4 regions of the Streptomyces sp. 8N706 genome follow, and region 1 is predicted to be linked to each of the others. Evidence: riboswitches for the same ligand, from Rfam matches in the RefSeq annotation. Region 1 holds a riboswitch; each other region holds the start of a gene.

Region 1 (4,188 bases):
GTCATGAGAGACTGACCGGAAGACTGGTCTAGACAACATCACACACTGCCAAGACCTGGACACGACCCGAAGGGCAACACCATGGTTGAGCGCCGCGTCACCGTCGGCTGGGCCGAGGGCCTGCACGCCCGGCCCGCTTCGATCTTCGTCCGTGCGGCGAACGCCTCCGGCGTCCCCGTGACGATCGCCAAGACCGATGGCAACCCGGTCAACGCCGCCTCCATGCTCGCCGTGCTGGGCCTGGGAGCCCAGGGCGGCGAGGAGATCGTCCTCTCCTCAGAGGCCGATGGCGCCGAGATCGCCCTGGACCGCCTGGCGAAGCTGGTCGCGGAGGGGCTGGAGGAGCTGCCGGAGACGGTGTAGTGCCGCGTCGGCCGGGGCCGCACCAGGTCACCTCGCTACCGGGCAGACCTTGGCCGACGCGGCACTCGGACGAATCTCCCGAATGCTCCCGGAGACGTACCACAGGCAAAAACGCAGGGCGGAGCCGCGGTGGCCCATTCAGGGCACCGCGGCTCTGCTTTTCTTTTTCGCGCAGCTTTCTCACCGGGCTCCACTCCGGCTTCCGTCCTATTTTCGCGCAGCCGAAAGCACGGCTGAAGCCGGAAAAGAATTCCCGACAGTTGTATACGGGATATCTGTTAATTCCGTGCACTCGCTGTGTTGACAGGCTGTTTCGAAGGCCTCACATGGGACGGCCGGCGCAGCCGGTAGGCGGCCAGCGAGCGCTCGGTGTGCGCGGCCATCAGCGCGCGGGCGCGATCCGCGTCCCGCCGGGCCACCGCGTCCGCGATGGCCCCGTGCTCCTCCCAGGACTCGGTCTGCCGCCCCGGTGGGTTCGCCGCGTACACCCAGGTGATCTTGCGGCGGACCTGGGTGAGCAGCGACGCCAGACTGGGGCTGCCGGAGGCCTGGGCCAGGGTCTCGTGGAACCAGTCGCCCAGCGGCCGCAGATCCGTCAAGTGCCCCCGCCTGGCACGCTCCTGGCCCAGCCGTACGAGCCCGCGCAACACCTTGAGGTGCGCTTCGGTACGGCGCTGGGCGGCGCGCGCCGCACCCAGCGGTTCGAGCAGGCCACGGATGTCCAGGAGGTCCGCGGCCTCCTGTTCCGAGGGCTCGGCGACACAGGCGCCCGCATGCCGGCGCGTGGTCACGAAGCCCTCGGACTCCAGCGTGCGCAGGGCCTCGCGGACCGGGACCCGGGAGACGCCGTACCGGCGGGCGAGGACCTCCTCGGTCAGCCGGCTGCCCGGAGGGTGCGCCCCGGACACGATGTCGTCCCGGATCGCCTGGCACACCGCGTGCGCGGGAATGCCCGTCCTGGCCGCCGGCACCGCATCGCCGTTCACCTTCGACCCCGCATGGCCGGACCTCCGTTTAATCCCCGCGAAACGCATTCGGTTGTCGCTTGTTCAGGAACTCTATTGCAATGCGGAGGAATTTCCGACGAGGACGCCCGGACCGGGTATATCTTTGGCCAGAGCTTGGTCAGACGCTGAGGCCGTGCGAGCGGAGATAGGCGACGGGGTCGATGTCCGAACCGTAGTCGGGGGACGTACGGGCCTCGAAGTGCAGATGCGGACCGGTGGTGTTGCCGGTGCTGCCCGAGAGACCGATCTGCTTCCCCGGGGTGACCGTCTCACCGACGGAGACGCCGACGGAGGAGAGATGGCCGTACTGGGTGTACGTACCGTCCTTCATCTTGATCACGACGTTGTTGCCGTACGAGCCGCCCCAGCCTGCCTCGACGACGGTGCCCGCGCCGACGGCGTGGACGGAGGTGCCCGACGAGGCGTGGAAGTCGATGCCGGTGTGGCTGCCGGAGGACCACGCCCCGCCCGAGGACTGGTACCCGGTCGAGACATAACTGCCCCGGACCGGAAGGACGAAGGCGTTCAGCCGCTTGCGCTCCGCCTCACGGGCGGCGCGCACCTTGGCCTCACGCGCCTTCTTCGCCTTGGCCTCCGCCTCGCGCCTGGCCTCGGCGGCGCGCTTCTTCGCCTCCGCTTCGGCCTTCGCCCTGGCGGCCGCCTCGTCGGCGGCCTCCTGCTGGGCGCGCGCCTGGGCGCCGATCGTGTCGGCGAGGGTGTCGCCCGCGGCGATGGCCTGGCGCAGACCGGTCTGCTCGGCCGCCGGAGCCTCGCCGGAGGCGGCGAGCGCGGGGGGCGCCACGGAGCCGACGGCGCCCGCGGTGGCGAGGGTGGCTATGCCTGCGATGTTCGCGCCGGAGCGGACGAGACGGCTCGGCCGGCGGTGTTTCCCGGTGGCACGGGTGAACGCCATGGGTGCGGCGTACTCCTTTCCTTCCTTCTCGCCTACCGGGTTAGCTGACGGGTTCGGAGCAGGAAGGTCTCCTACGGGCCCCTCCGGGGAGGCGCCCGATTCACCCCAAGGGACTTGCCCCGCGCCGCAGGCGGCATCGGGACGGCGGGTCCCCGGCTCCCCTGGCTCGCGCCGTACGGGGACTCGGCGATGACTGCCCGGAGCCGCGGGTGCGGCCGGTGTCCGGTCGGACAGCCGGACCGACGCTAAGCGGGACAACTTTCAATCGCCAAAGAAATCGGGTTCTTTGTAGCGCACACCACAGATGAACGGGCAGTCTCACCAACAAACGGGACATACAGGAGAACCCCGGCGTCTTCGAAGGCGCCGGGGTATCTCCCGCCCTGCTGAGGCGTGTTGTACCGGTCCTGCCGGGGCCCCGCCCTGCGCGGCGTCAACTGCCGCCGGGACGAGGCCCTCCGGCCGGTGCCGCGGCGGAACGGGCCGCGGGTCCGGGGGCGTTGACGACGGTCAGCCGCCGACCACCTTGACCTCGCCGATCCCGAGGGCCCGTACCGGCTCCTCGATCACCGACGCGTCACCGACGAGCACCGTGACCAGACGGTCGACCGGGAACGCGCTGACGGCCGCGGCGGTCGCCTCCACGGTGCCCGTCTCCGCGAGCCGGGCGTACAGCCGTGCCTGGTAGTCGTCCGGCAGATGCTGCTCGACCTGGTCGGCGAGCGTGCCCGCGACGGCCGCCGCCGTCTCGTACTTGAGCGGCGCGACACCGACGAGGTTCTGCACGGCGACATCCCGCTCGGCGTCGGTCAGGCCGTCGGCAGCGAGGGTGCGCAGCACCGTCCAGGCGTCCTCCAGGGCCGGCCCGGTGACCTCGGTGGCCACCGAACCGCTGATGGCGAGCAGCGAGGCGCCCGTGCCGTCGGGGGCGGAGCGCAGCACCTGGCCGAACGCCCGCACGCCGTAGGTGTAGCCCTTCTCCTCGCGCAGCACCCGGTCGAGCCGGGAGGTGAGGGTGCCGCCGAGGCAGTAGACGCCGAGCACCTGGGCGGGCCACACCCGGTCGTGCCGGTCCGGACCGATCCGGCCGATCAGCAGCTGGGTCTGCACGGCACCCGGGCGGTCGACGATCACCACGCGGCCCGTGTCGTCGGCGGTCACCGGCGGTAGGGGGCGGAGTTCGGCGGTGCCGCCGGTCCACGCGCCCAGGGTGTCACCGAACACCACGGCGAGGTCGATCCCGGTCAGATCACCGACGACCACGGCGGTGGCGGTGGCGGGCCGGACATGCGCCTCGTAGAAGGCCCGTACGGCCGCGGCGTCGATGCGCTCGACGGTCTCCTCCGTGCCCTGCCGGGGCCGGGACATCCGGGATTCGGCGGGGAACAGCTCCTTGGAGAGCTCCTTCGCGGCGCGGCGGGCCGGGTTGGCCTGCTCGTGCGGGATCTCGTCGAGCCGGTTGGCGACGAGCCGCTCCACCTCGCTGTCGGGGAACGCGGGGGCCCGCAGGGCGTCGGCGAGCAGACCGAGCGCCTTGGCCAGCCGGGAGGCCGGGACCTCCAGGGAGACCCGGACCCCGGGGTGGTCGGCGTGCGCGTCGAGCGTGGCGCCACAGCGCTCCAGCTCGGCGGCGAACTCCTCGGCGGTGTGCTTGTCGGTGCCCTCGGACAGGGCTCGCGCCATGATGGTGGCGACGCCGTCCAGCCCCTCGGGCTCGGCGTCCAGCGGGGCGTCGAGGTTGACGTCGACGGCCACGACCTGCTGGCCGGGCCGGTGGCAGTGCAGCACCGTCAGGCCGTTGGGCAGGGTGCCGCGCTCCGGGGCCGGGAAGGCCCACGGCTTGGCGGTCCCGCCCTGCGGCTGCGGGTGGAAGGTCATGGTGGCGTCGGTCACTGGGCCGCCTCC
Region 2 (4,188 bases), on a different contig from region 1:
ATGGGGTGAAGGCGTGCGCAAGCGGCTCAGCCGGCTGTGACTACCTGGATGTCGCACGCGGCGAGCTGGACGCCGCCACGTACGCCTGGGACAACCCATGGGACCACTCCGCGGGCATCCTGCTCGTCGCCGAGGCCGGAGGGGCGGTCCTCAACCTGCATGGAGAGCCGTTTCGCATGGCGGACGGCGCACTCCCGTTCGCCGCCGCCCGGGACGAGGCGACGGCACGGCGTATCGCGGGCCTGCTGACCGCTCCTCTTCCATCAGCCGGTGCGCCCGGCTGATGAGGCGGCCTCGGCGCGGCGCCCACGGGTGGGACCTCGGTGGCAGGAATGTCCCCGCACTTCTGGGGAAGTGGCCAGAACGTGTACGGGGGAATCGCCTCTATCACGGGGATTCCACTTCACGGGCAAAGGATTGCGCCAGGATCGGCGGGTAACACGCCCTTCGAGCTCCACGGTGCGTCTCTTCCTCCGATGGACGACGACAGGAGACGGCTGTGAGATGCGACCCGGCGGAAGTGCGGAACCAGTGCCCCCAGTGCGGGGGGCAGATGCAGCAGAGCCCCAAAGGCGGCTGGCTGTGCGGAAACTGCGGAGCCCAGCGTTGACCGGAGACTCCTACTGGACAACGACCTGCCCCGGCTGCGGAGCGCAGATAGACGGGCTGCACAACCGCTACGTCTGCGGAATCTGCGGTTGGGTGAGCCCACCCGAGGACGACACTCCCCCGTCCGGTACGGAGGAGTGAACCAGGGCTCGGGGGGCCTTGAACGCGACGAGAACGCCACATCACCCCGCGCGGCGGCCGGTTGTCCGCGCAGGACTCGCCCCGCGGCGGATGCACCGGGATACCGGCCTCGCACGCGGCGGAACCCCGCGACGCCCGACGGAAACCGGTTCTTGTTCGGTCGACACCGGCCATACCGCTTTTCTCGGAACGTGGTACGACCGGTGTCGCGACCGGAGGAACTCGCCGAAGAGGTGGGAGAATCCCCCGGACCGGAGGAACTCATCGGAGAGGTGGGGGAATCCCCCGGTTCTACCGAAAGACGGGGACGTTGGTTACTTCACGCGCCCGTACCACACGCTGTGAGTCCAGATCTTCTCCAGCCGCACCGTCCTGCCGGGCTTCGGGGAATGCCAGATCCTGTTCTTACCGGCGTAGATACCGACGTGGTAGACATTCTTCCCTGAATGGAAGAACACAAGATCGCCCGCCTTACGGGATCGCACGGAGACATGGCGTGTCTTGTTGTACTGCGCGGCCGCTGTGCGGGGCAGTTTCTTTCCCGCCCGCTTGAACGAGTACAGCGTGAGCCCGGAGCAGTCGAACCGGTGCGGGCCCGCCGCCCCGTACCGATAAGGGGACCCCTTTTTGGAGGCCGCCACCTTCAGCGCCTTCCCGGCCGGAGTAGCGGCTTCGGCAGCGGGTGAAGCGCTGGGTATCAGGGTCGAACCGGCGAGAGCGGCGGCCGTGAGAACGGACAGGATTCCGGCCCGGGGTATGAGCGCAGGTATGCGTGTATGCGCAGACAAGCGAAAGCCCTTCGTCATCCGCCTGCGAAAGATGACCTGTCGGGTTCGGGCTGGCGAAGGTGCCCGGCCACTTGGCGTGGCTTCACCCCAAGAGCCACCGTGATCGTGGCCCGGTTGTGCTTGGGTCTCCCGCTCCTGCCGAACTGTGGTGCTCGATCTGCATCCGGAGCGGCGGCAGGACTCGGCGTCCGCCCGGATCGCCCCGCCGGGGTGGCGGGGGCTTGTCTTCGGTTATGGATCCTGCGTCATCAACCACCGTAATTCAGAGCCGAAATGGCCATCTGTGAACTTCTTCACTTCTCATCCGATGGAGCAAAACAGGCGTGCCACCTCGTGTGAATACTTGCGGTAACCCTTGTTGAGCAGCGGGGAGTTGGGAGCCGAATGCTGCCGACTCGACACGGTTGGACGCTCGATTCCATGGAGATGCAAGGACGTTGGGGCGAGCGGCGCGGGCACGAGCGACCGGGGTGGGTGGGCGCGGGATCGCCGGCTCCTGACCCGTCCGGCTCCCCGGCGTCCACGACGGCGACGGCGCGCTCACGGTCAGCCTCTCGCGTACCGCATCGCCGCTCCCCTGGCCCCGGCCGAGCCCCCGCCGGGCCGCACCCGCGGATGACCGAAGCGCGTACGAAGCGGCCGATGAAGATCGTCCATCGCAACCAGGGAGCTCACCCGCACCGGACATGGGGTCGGCGAGCACGGGGGCACGCAGCGTTCGGGGATCAGGAGACATCGCGGCCCTTCGGTGAGCGGGGCACGCAAGGCGGCGCCACCGCCCGCACCCGTACCACCGCGCCCCAGGGGGCGGTCGTCGACCGCGGCGCTCTCGCAGGGTCCGGCCCCGGACGACCGGGCCGGATCCTTGCGGTCCGGCCCCTCCGCTCCACGGTCTCCGGGACCAGACATACACCGCCACATCGTCTAAATTGGGGCGCGTGGGACTGTGGCGATCTGTTGTCATGCCGGACGTGTGGGAACGCGTTCACCAGCGGCACGCGCACTGAGACAGCGTGGCCCGGCCCGTCTGGGCCACGGGGACGGATACCAATGACGGACGGACACGACGGACACGACAAGCACGACGGAGACGAGGGACAGGACACACCACAGGGTCCCGAGAACCGCGGTCCGGACCCCCTCGGAGACTTCCTCTCCCACTTCCTCGGCAGCGGGCAGGCCGGACAGCGCCCGGACCCCCGCCGTGTCGACTTCAGCCGGCTGATGAGCGCACCGGCCCGGCAGCTCGTCTCCGCCGCCGCGACCTACGCCGCCCAGCACGGGAGCACCGACCTCGACACCGAGCATCTGCTGCGGGCGGCGCTCTCCGCGGAACCGACCCGGGGCATGGTCTCGCGGGCCGGGGCCGACCCCGACGCGCTCGCCGCCGAGATCGACCGGCAGGCCGGGGACGGGCCGCCCCGCAGCTCCATCGCCGTCACCCCGGCCGTCAAGCGTGCCCTGCTCGACGCCCATGAGATCGCCCGCTCCACCGGTGCCTCGTACATCGGTCCCGAGCACGTCCTCGTCGCCCTCGCCGCCAACCGGGACTCCACAGCGGGCCAGATCCTCAACGCCGCCCACTTCTCCCCACCGCCCCCCGGCGCGAAGAACGGCCTCCCGCCCGTCACCGGCAGCACCGGCCAGCGTCCCGGCGCCGGCGAGCGGAACACCCCCAACCTGGACAAGTTCGGCCGCGACCTCACCGACGCGGCACGCGAGGGCCGTATCGACCCGGTGATCGGCCGGGCCGAGGAGATCGAGCAGACCATCGAGGTGCTCGCCCGGCGGGGCAAGAACAACCCCGTCATGATCGGCGAAGCTGGAGTCGGCAAGACCGCCATCGTCGAGGGTCTGGCCCAGCGCATCGCGGACGCCGATGTCCCCGACATACTGCTGGGCCGGCGCGTCATCCAGCTCGACCTCTCCGGAGTGGTCGCCGGGACCCGCTTCCGCGGCGACTTCGAGGAGCGGCTCAACGGCATCATCGAGGAGATCCGCGCCCACTCGAACGAGCTGATCGTCTTCATCGACGAGCTGCACACCGTCGTCGGCGCCGGCGGCGGCTCCGAGGGCGGCCCGATGGACGCCAGCAATATGCTCAAGCCCGCCCTGGCCCGCGGTGAACTCCATGTCGTCGGCGCCAGCACGCTCGAGGAGTACCGGCGCTACATCGAGAAGGACGCCGCACTCGCCCGCCGCTTCCAGCCCGTCCTGGTCCCCGAGCCGAGCCCTGCGAACGCCGTCGAGATCCTGCGCGGGCTCCGGGACCGCTACGAGGCCCACCACCAGGTCCGCTACACCGACGAGGCACTGCTCGCCGCCGTCGAGCTCTCCGACCGCTACCTCACGGACCGCTATCTGCCCGACAAGGCGATCGACTTGATGGACCAGGCCGGCGCCCGGGTCCGGCTGCGCTCCTCCACCCGCGGCACGGACATCCGCGCCCTGGAGCGCGAAGTCGAGGAGCTGACCCGGGACAAGGACCAGGCCGTCGCCGCCGAGCAGTACGAACGGGCCACCGAGCTGCGCGACCGGATCGCCGACCTGGAACAGCGGATCCCCAAGGGTGGCCAGGCGCAGCCACCGCGCAGCCATGTCGCCGAGGTCACCGTCGAGGACATCGCCGGCATCGTGTCCCGGCAGACCG
Region 3 (4,188 bases), on a different contig from region 1:
GACTGGCCCATTCCGGCCCGCGGCGCTCCGCGGGACGCCGTCCGGGTGGGGCTCCCGGCAGTCGTTGAGGGGAGCCGGCCACACCTCGGGCACGTACACTCCCGGCCTTCGGCGGGGCGGGGCGGGGCCCAGGGGCGCTTTCCGTTCGCGAACGGGCCACAGGGCTCCCGGACAACACCGAGGCGCCCGCCCCCGCATCGCGGGGGCGGGCGCCTCGGTCCGTCAGGAAGGGTCGTCAGGTGGCGACCCGGTCCTGGGTGCCGGTCCTCAGATGCTGACGCCGTGCGCCCGGAGGTAAGCGATCGGGTCGATGTCCGAGCCGTAGTCCGGGCCGGTGCGCACCTCGAAGTGCAGGTGCGGGCCGGAGACGTTGCCGGTCGAGCCGGACAGGCCGAGCTGCTGGCCGCCGCTGACGGACTGGCCTGCCGAGACGGACAGCGAGGACAGGTGGGCGTACTGGCTGTACTTGCCGTCCGCGTGGCGGACGACGACCTGGTTGCCGTAGGAGCCGCCCCAGCCCGCGGAGACGATCTCGCCCGCACCGATGGCCTTCACCGGGGTGCCGGTGGGGACGGGGAAGTCCGCACCGGTGTGGTAGCCGCTGGACCAGCTGGAACCGGACTGGTGGTACGGGGTGCCCACCGTGGTGTTGCCGACCGGGGCGGTGAAGCCCGACGCGGCCTGGTCCGAGGAGCTCTTGTCCTGGGAAGCGGCCTTCTCGGCCTTCTCGGCCTTCGGCTCCGGCTTCGGCTCAGCCTTGGGCGCGGCCTTCGGCTCGGCCGTGGGCTTGGCGGCCTTCGGGGCTTCGGCCTTGGGAGCCTCGGACTTCGGCGCTGCCTCGGCCTTGCCGCCACCGAGGGTGAGCTTCTGGCCGGGGAGGATCAGGTGCGGGTTGCCGCCGACGACCTCGCGGTTGTCCTGGTAGACCTGGTGCCAGCCGCCCTCGATGTGCCGGGTGGTGGCGATCCGGTACAGAGTGTCGCCGCTGACGACGGTGTACGACTCCGGCTTCGACTCCGCCTTGTCCGCGGCCGGCTTGCTCCGGTCCTTCGGTGCGGACTCGGCCTTGGCCGGGGCCTCGGCCTTCTTCCCCTGGGGGGAGATCTCCGGGGCGGCGCCGCCCTGGGTCAGTCCGGCCTTGCCGGAGCACACCGGCCAGGCTCCGGGGCCCTGGCTGTCCAGAACCTTCTCCGCGATGGCGATCTGCTGGTCCTTGGTCGCCTGGTCGGCGCGCGGCGCGTACTCGGTGCCGCCGAATGCCGTCCAGGTGTCCTGGGTGAACTGCAGGCCGCCGTAGAAGCCGTTGCCGCTGTTGATGCTCCAGTTGCCGGTGCTCTCGCAGTCCGCGACCTTGTCCCAGGTGTCGACGGAGGCGGCGTGCGCCGAGCCGACCGACATGAGGGGAAGGGCGAGACCGGCGCCACCGGCAACGGCAGCGAGAGACACTCGGGAAATACGGCCGGGACTGTGCCGGCGGTGACGTCCGCGTGCAGACATAGGGGTATTCCTCTCCTACGCCTACGAGGTGAGCTGTCGGGTTCGGGCTGGAGTTGCCCGGCCGCGCCCTGAGCAGCATTGAGTGCTGCGGCACGTCTTCACCCCAAGCCGTTCCTCGCACAGTGCGTGGCCCGGCACTTACCTGGTTCCCCCGCTCCTGCCCTGGTGCGTTTGTTGTTTCTCCCCCGGCCGGCGGCAGGACTCGGCGCTCCGGCAGATGGGCACCCGCTCTTCTCTGGGGCGGGCAGCGGTAAAAGTAAGCGCAGCAATTTCTTCACGACAAGTCCCAGGTATTCCTCGGAATCACTTTTCAGCAGATCCACTCGGCTTTGCGTCACGCTTTGCTGCGGATCTTCAGCGGAGAGCGATAGGGATTGCTACTGAATGACTCTCACACTCTGCAGCGGGTAACCGAGTTGCCCGGAAGTGCCCTTTTCGAGTGCGCGGGATCACATCACGAGAATCGTGTTGTGAGATGAGTCACGAGACGCCCAATTGTCCGTTTTAGTAGTGCTCTTCGGTTTTGCTGTAATAGAGGTATTGGGTAGGTGTTTGCGGCCCGCTTCCGCAGTGCCGCCATCATGGGGATGAGATTGCGCGAGGGATCGCATATCCGGCGAACCGAACTATTTGCTGCTGGGTTCACGGTGGTGGCGTCCCCGGTGTACGCCTGTGCCCCGGATATCGTGAGGGCCCCGGTCGCGGACGTGCGGAGTCAGTGTGCAGAGTGCGGAAGAGGTCCAGAGAGCGGAAAAGCTGATCGGCCCTTCGCCGCCCGCGAGCCCCGCGCCCGGGGCGACAGCGCGGCATCCACGGTCCGGGCGGTCCGTGAAACCTGTTCTCGCGACCGGAGTGCTCGTCCTCGGCGTCGCGGCCGTCCTGGTCATGGGCACCGGCGTATGGCCTGCCCACCCCGCCGTGCAAGCCTGGCGCACGGTCTGTGTGGCCATCGTGGTCCAGGCCCTGCCCTTCCTGCTGCTGGGCACCGCGCTCTCGGGCGCGATCAACGCGTTCGTCCCGGCGCAGGCGTTCAGCAGGATCCTGCCGAAGCGACCCGCCCTCGCGGTCCCCGTCGCCGGTGCCGCCGGCGTGGTCCTGCCCGGGTGCGAATGCGCGTCGGTGCCGGTCGCGGGGAGCCTGATCCGGCGGGGGGTGGCTCCGGCCGCCGCACTGACGTTTCTTCTCTCCGCTCCCGCCGTGAACCCCGTCGTGCTCACCGCGACAGCCGTCGCCTTCCCCGGCGATCCCGGGATGGTGGTGGCCAGGCTTCTCGCCTCGCTCATCACCTCGGCGACGATGGGCTGGCTGTGGATCCGGCTGGGCCGCGAGGAATGGCTGCGCCTTCCGGCCCACCGCACCGGGCACCGGCCCGGCCACAGCCGGTGGGAGGAATTCCGGCTCGGTTTCCAGCACGACTTTCTCCACGCCGGCGGATTCCTGGTGCTGGGGGCGATGGCGGCGGCGACCTTCAATGTCGTCGTACCGCGGTCGGTGCTGGACACCTTCTCCGGATCGCCGTGGCTCTCGGTCCTCTTCCTCGCCGGGCTGGCCATCGTCCTCGCGGTCTGCTCCGAGGCCGACGCGTTCGTCGCCGCCTCGCTGAGCGGCTTCTCCCCCACGGCCCGGCTCACCTTCATGGTGGTGGGCCCGATGGTCGACCTCAAGCTCATCGCCCTGCAATCGGGTACTTTCGGCCGGGCGTTCGCCCTCAGATTCTCCTCGACGACCGCGGTGGTGGCCGTCGTGTGCAGCGTGCTGACCGGATGGTGGGTGCTGTGAAGCGGAACATCCAGGTACTGCTGCTTCTGCTGTCCGGGGCCGGAGTGCTGCACATCTCACTCTTCAGCGAGGTGTATCTGCGGTATGTGAAGGAGGGGCTGCGCCTTCCGCTCATCGTCTCCGGCGTCATCCTGGTCGCCCTGGGGCTCGTGGGCGCCGGCCGGGACGGCTTCCTGTTCTCGGGGCCGGCCGACGTGCCCGACGCCGCAGGGGCCGAGGACGATCACGGGCACGGTCATGACCACAGCGGAGGGCCGCGGATCGCCTGGCTGCTGTTTCTGCCCGCGCTGACCCTGCTCCTCTTCACCCCGCCCGCGCTCGGCTCGTACACCGCCGCCCGGGAGAACACCGGCACCGTGGAGGAGGACGTGCGGTTCTCGCCCCTTCCCGACAGGTCCCCGCTGGTCATCTCGCTCTCGGAGTTCAGCTCACGCGCGCGCCAGGACACCCGCCGCAGCCTTGAGGACCGTACGGTCCGGATGACCGGCTTCGTCACCCCCGGGAAGGGCGGCGGCTGGTACCTGACCCGTCTGATCCTGAGCTGCTGCGCGGCGGACTCCCAGTCGGTCAAGGTCGAAATGCACGGCGGCACTCCCCCGCGGGCCGACGCCTGGGTGAGTGTGACCGGCAGCTGGCGCCCCCTCGGCAAGGTGGGCACGGCCTCGGCGGAGGCGGCTCTCGACGTGGAGGAGGTACGGCCCGTCGCGCGGCCCGCGAACCCGTACGGGGACCCCGCACCTCGCTACTGATCACCGGGGGCCGGGCCGTCCGGTATCCGCCCGGCCCCGAGGCCTTGAGGGGGCCGGGCGGCCGGGTCAGCGGATGGGGAGGCCCGCGAGGGAGCGGGCGATCACCAGGCGCTGGATCTCGCTCGTGCCTTCGAAGATCGTGTAGATCGCGGCGTCGCGGTGC
Region 4 (4,188 bases), on a different contig from region 1:
CCGTGCTCCGCTGCTTGCGCAGCTCCGCCTGGCTGCGCCTGAGCTCCGCCAGCCGCTCGGCCGCTCGGCCGCGGACCTGCTCGATGCCGCGCAACTGGCGGCGGATCCCGGCGACGGCGACGGCCTGGCGGCTGCCTGCGCGGTCGACGATCGAGGCCCGTTCCAGATACTCGTCGGGGCTGGAGGAGAGCGCGAGCTGAAGCGCGGGATCGATACCGCCCGAGCGGTACTGGGCGGTGGCCAGCGAACCCAGTGCGTTACGGGCGGCGTTGATCCGCTCGGTCCTGCGTACGGCCTCGCCCCGGAGGCGGTCCAGGGCCCTCTGCGCCCTTTCGGCCCTCTCCTCGGCGCCGTTGAACTTCTCGGTGGCCTCCTCGGCCTCGTGGTGCAGCCGGTCGACCCTGGCCTTCACCTGGGCGGGGGCGGGGCCGCCGGGATCGGCGTACGCGGTGCCGTCGAGGGCTGTCGTTCCCGCCGCGCCGGCGAGGGCCAGAGTCGCCGCCGTACGGGCGGTGCTGCCGGTGAGCGATCGCCGCCTGGGCTTTCTGTGCGAGGCCACGGCCGCCATCACATCCTTCCCAACTGTGCGGCGGCCGGGGGGAGTCAGCCGCCTGGGGGAGGACGCTAAGCCCGCAGGGTGCGAGCGAATACGAGGATGAACGGGACTGGACGGTTTGGGCGCGCCTCTGAACAGAAGCACCGGGTGAATTCCCACGGCTCTGCCGCTTCACGATGCGCCGGTGACCGAAGCGCCGATTGAGGCCCACCTGGGTACCGGCCGGTGCTATGGGCCCGGTTAGGCTCCCCCGCATGGACATATTGATCAATGTCTTCGTCGGTCTGCACATCATCGGCATCGCGTCGCTGCTCGGTGGTTTCTTCACGCAGATGAAGGCGATGGGCACGGGCACGGCCCGGTTCGGCCCGGCGATGCTGCACGGTGCGCTGACCATGCTGATCACGGGCGTCGCTCTGGTGGGGCTGGACCAGGCCGACGGTCAGTCGCTCAACAACGTCAAGCTCGGTGTGAAGCTGGCGTTGCTCGTCGTCATCCTCGGCCTGGTCTACGTCAAGCGGGACGAGGAGAGGGTCGACAAGGCCGCCTTCGGCTCGGTCGGCCTGCTCGCGATCGCCAATGTGTTCATCGCGGTCCTCTGGACCTGACGTGACGCTTCCGTAGCGCCCCGGCGCCATCGCGCCCGGCGCCGCTGCGCCCCGGACTCCACGGGCCCCGACCGTACGGCGCGAACGCCACGTCCCCGACCGTACGGCGCGAACGCCACAGACCCCGGACCGTACGGGCGCGGTTGCCACGCCCCGGACCCGTACGGGCGCGAACGCCAGGGCCCCCCGGACCGTACGGCCCCAACGCCCGCCCCCACAGCGAGAGCGCCCCACCGGCCGGCCGGTGGGGCGCTCTCGGCGTGCGGAGGTGCCGACGCCCCCGGGTGGGGAGCGCCGTCCCGCTCCCCGCGCAGGCGGCTACGCCGGGCGGACGCTTCCGTAGATCGGCATGTAGGTGATCGCCTCGGTGCGGATGTTCGCGCCCGGCTTCGGAGCGTGGATCATCTGGCCGTCGCCTGTGTATATCCCGACATGACTGATGTCGTCGTAGAAGAAGACCAGGTCACCCGGTTTCAGATCCTCGGTGGCGACCCGGGTGCCGACCTTCACCTGGTCCCAGGTGGTACGCGGAAGCGACACCCCGGCGCTCTTCCAGGCCGCCTGCGTCAGCCCCGAGCAGTCGTACGAGTTCGGGCCCGTGGCCCCCCACACGTACGGCTTGCCGATCTGTGCCCGCGCGAACGCGAGGGCCTTGGCGGCCTTGGTCGCGTACGAGCCGGAGTCCGAGCCCGTAGCCGGGTCGGTGGTGGAGGTTCCGCCGCCGGACGAGCCGGAGCTGTCGTTCTGCTCCTGCTCCTGGCGGGCTTCCTCGCGCCGCTTCTCGGCCTGCTCGCGGGCCAGCTCCTCCGCCCTGCGCTGGGCCTCCTCCTCCTTCTTGCGCTCGAGCGCCGCCAGCCGTGCCTTCTCCTCGGCGGTCAGCTTCGACAGCAGCTCGCGCGCCTCGCTGAGCTTGCGCTGCACCGACTGCTTGGTCGTCCGCAGCTCGTCCTGGGAGTCCGACAGCGTCTCCAGGCTCCGCGCGGCCTCGGCGCGCTTCTCGGACGCACTCTCCTGCTGGTCCTGGTAGTCCGCGACGGCCTGCTGCTGCCGTCCGGTCATCCGGTCCATGAGGTGGTTCTGGTCGAAGTAGTCCTGCGGATCGGAGGCCAGTATCAGGGTGGCCGTCGGCGCCATCCCGCCGTTGCGGTACTGGGCCGCGGCGTAGCTGCCGAGCTTGCGGCGCGCCTCGTTGAGGTCGTCCGTGCGCTCCGCCACGTCGTCGATCAGTCGGTCCGTCTTGGCGCGCTGCTGGTCGGTGCGCTCTTTGGCCTCGTTGTACTCCTGCGTGGCCGAGCCCGCCTGCCGGTAGAGCTCATCGACCTTCTTCTGGACCTCTTCGATGCTCTGCCTCGGCTCGCCCGGCGCGGCCTGGGCGGTCTGCGAGAGCAGGGTCGCGGAGGCCAGCGCCGCGGTCGTCAGACCGACGGCGGCGCGGCGGCCGGAGCCGTGGTGGAGCAGATGGGTCCGCGGTTTGCGGTGCGACGCCAAGGCGCGCGTCTCCTTCCGTGGACCGCCTACCGGGTTAGCTGTCGGGTTCGGGCGGATCGGAAGGCTGCCCTACGGTCCGTCGCCGCGCGCAGTGCATGCTCGCGTGACGGGCCGATTCACCCCGGTGTTGCGTGGTGGGTCCCCGGCTCCGGATGCCTGGAGGCATGGCCGGATTCGGCGGAGGCCGCCCGTGCCGACGCGGTCGCCGGCGGGGGGTTGCGGGCCGCCTGAGCGAGCACGGTAGCCAACATGTGGGGCAGCTGTGAAGGCTGGTGTTCGATATGCCCGAAACCTTTTTGTGACCTGGCGCGGGTTTCAACGCCGTCCGCCCGGTCGGCTACGGTCAGTCGCGATCCGCCGCTGCCGGCGAGGCCGTGGTCAGGCCACCTCAGGGGAGAGAATGAGGAAGCGGTGTGGGCTGTCGGTGCGGCGGCCTAGACTCGGTGGGCGATGAGCAGCCTCTTTGACGACAGCTTCCTGGCGGACCTCGAGCGTGCGGGCGACGAGCCCCCGCCGCCGCCCGAGGAATCCGCGCACCCACAGGAGGAGATGCCGGCCGACCTCTTCGGCGGGCGCTTCGACCACCCCGTGGACCGGGACGCGTACTACCGCGACGGCGCGCCGCGGCCCGCCGTCGACCCCGCCGCGCTGCTCGAGGGGCTCAACGAACAGCAGCGGGCCGCCGTCCGGCACACCGGCTCGCCGCTGCTCATCGTCGCCGGCGCCGGCTCGGGCAAGACCCGTGTGCTGACGCACCGCATCGCCCATCTGCTGGGCACGCGCCGGGTCCACCCCGGCCAGATCCTCGCGATCACCTTCACCAACAAGGCCGCCGGGGAGATGAAGGAGCGCGTCGAGGAGCTCGTGGGGCCCCGGGCGAACGCGATGTGGGTCTCCACCTTCCACAGCGCCTGCGTCCGCATCCTCCGCCGGGAGAGCAAGAAGCTCGGCTTCACCTCCAGCTTCTCGATCTACGACGCCGCGGACTCCAAGCGCCTGATGGCTCTCGTCTGCCGCGATCTGGACCTCGACCCGAAGCGCTATCCGCCGAAGTCCTTCAGCGCGAAGATCTCCAATCTCAAGAACGAGCTCATCGACGAGGAGACCTTCGCCGGGCAGGCTGCGGACGGTTTCGAGAAGACCCTCGCCGAGGCGTATGCGATGTACCAGTCGAGGCTGCGCGAGGCCAACGCCCTCGACTTCGACGACATCATCATGACCACCGTCCATCTGCTCCAGGCGTTCCCGGACGTCGCGGAGCACTACCGGCGGCGCTTCCGGCATGTCCTCGTGGACGAGTACCAGGACACCAACCATGCGCAGTACACCCTGGTGCGGGAGCTGGTGGGCACGGGCGAGCATGTCGCCGAGCTGTGTGTGGTGGGCGACGCCGACCAGTCGATCTACGCCTTCCGCGGGGCGACCATCCGCAACATCCTCCAGTTCGAGGAGGACTACCCCGACGCCACCACGATCCTGCTGGAGCAGAACTACCGCTCCACGCAGACGATCCTCAGCGCCGCGAACGCCGTCATC

The links. Region 1 has a riboswitch for cyclic di-AMP ahead of ACTWQE_RS12175 (M23 family metallopeptidase). Riboswitches for the same ligand answer to the same signal wherever they lie in the genome.
Region 2: linked by a shared signal. The riboswitch ahead of ACTWQE_RS31820 (C40 family peptidase) and the one ahead of ACTWQE_RS12175 (M23 family metallopeptidase) in region 1 are both predicted to bind cyclic di-AMP.
Region 3: linked by a shared signal. The riboswitch ahead of ACTWQE_RS02610 (transglycosylase family protein) and the one ahead of ACTWQE_RS12175 (M23 family metallopeptidase) in region 1 are both predicted to bind cyclic di-AMP.
Region 4: linked by a shared signal. The riboswitch ahead of ACTWQE_RS27860 (NlpC/P60 family protein) and the one ahead of ACTWQE_RS12175 (M23 family metallopeptidase) in region 1 are both predicted to bind cyclic di-AMP.

What each region holds. Positions count from the first base shown of each region.
Region 1 covers NZ_JBQQBW010000025.1:870-5,057, forward strand. The annotation lists gene ACTWQE_RS12165 (HPr family phosphocarrier protein) at 82-363, shown strand; gene ACTWQE_RS12170 (GntR family transcriptional regulator) at 642-1,298, opposite strand; gene ACTWQE_RS12175 (M23 family metallopeptidase) at 1,489-2,283, opposite strand; cyclic di-AMP (ydaO/yuaA leader) riboswitch at 2,299-2,482, opposite strand; gene ACTWQE_RS12180 (M16 family metallopeptidase) at 2,794-4,161, opposite strand; gene ACTWQE_RS12185 (M16 family metallopeptidase) at 4,173-4,188, opposite strand, start outside.
Region 2 covers NZ_JBQQBW010000157.1:4,684-8,871, reverse strand. The annotation lists gene ACTWQE_RS31830 (inositol monophosphatase family protein) at 1-284, shown strand, start outside; gene ACTWQE_RS31825 (hypothetical protein) at 607-750, shown strand; gene ACTWQE_RS31820 (C40 family peptidase) at 1,065-1,538, opposite strand; cyclic di-AMP (ydaO/yuaA leader) riboswitch at 1,543-1,699, opposite strand; gene ACTWQE_RS31815 (ATP-dependent Clp protease ATP-binding subunit) at 2,589-4,188, shown strand, end outside.
Region 3 covers NZ_JBQQBW010000003.1:144,538-148,725, reverse strand. The annotation lists gene ACTWQE_RS02610 (transglycosylase family protein) at 268-1,497, opposite strand; cyclic di-AMP (ydaO/yuaA leader) riboswitch at 1,503-1,677, opposite strand; gene ACTWQE_RS02605 (permease) at 2,383-3,276, shown strand; gene ACTWQE_RS02600 (TIGR03943 family putative permease subunit) at 3,273-4,025, shown strand; gene ACTWQE_RS02595 (acyl-CoA dehydrogenase family protein) at 4,092-4,188, opposite strand, start outside.
Region 4 covers NZ_JBQQBW010000105.1:5,550-9,737, forward strand. The annotation lists gene ACTWQE_RS27850 (NlpC/P60 family protein) at 1-568, opposite strand, end outside; gene ACTWQE_RS27855 (hypothetical protein) at 811-1,164, shown strand; gene ACTWQE_RS27860 (NlpC/P60 family protein) at 1,483-2,652, opposite strand; cyclic di-AMP (ydaO/yuaA leader) riboswitch at 2,661-2,827, opposite strand; gene pcrA (DNA helicase PcrA) at 3,103-4,188, shown strand, end outside.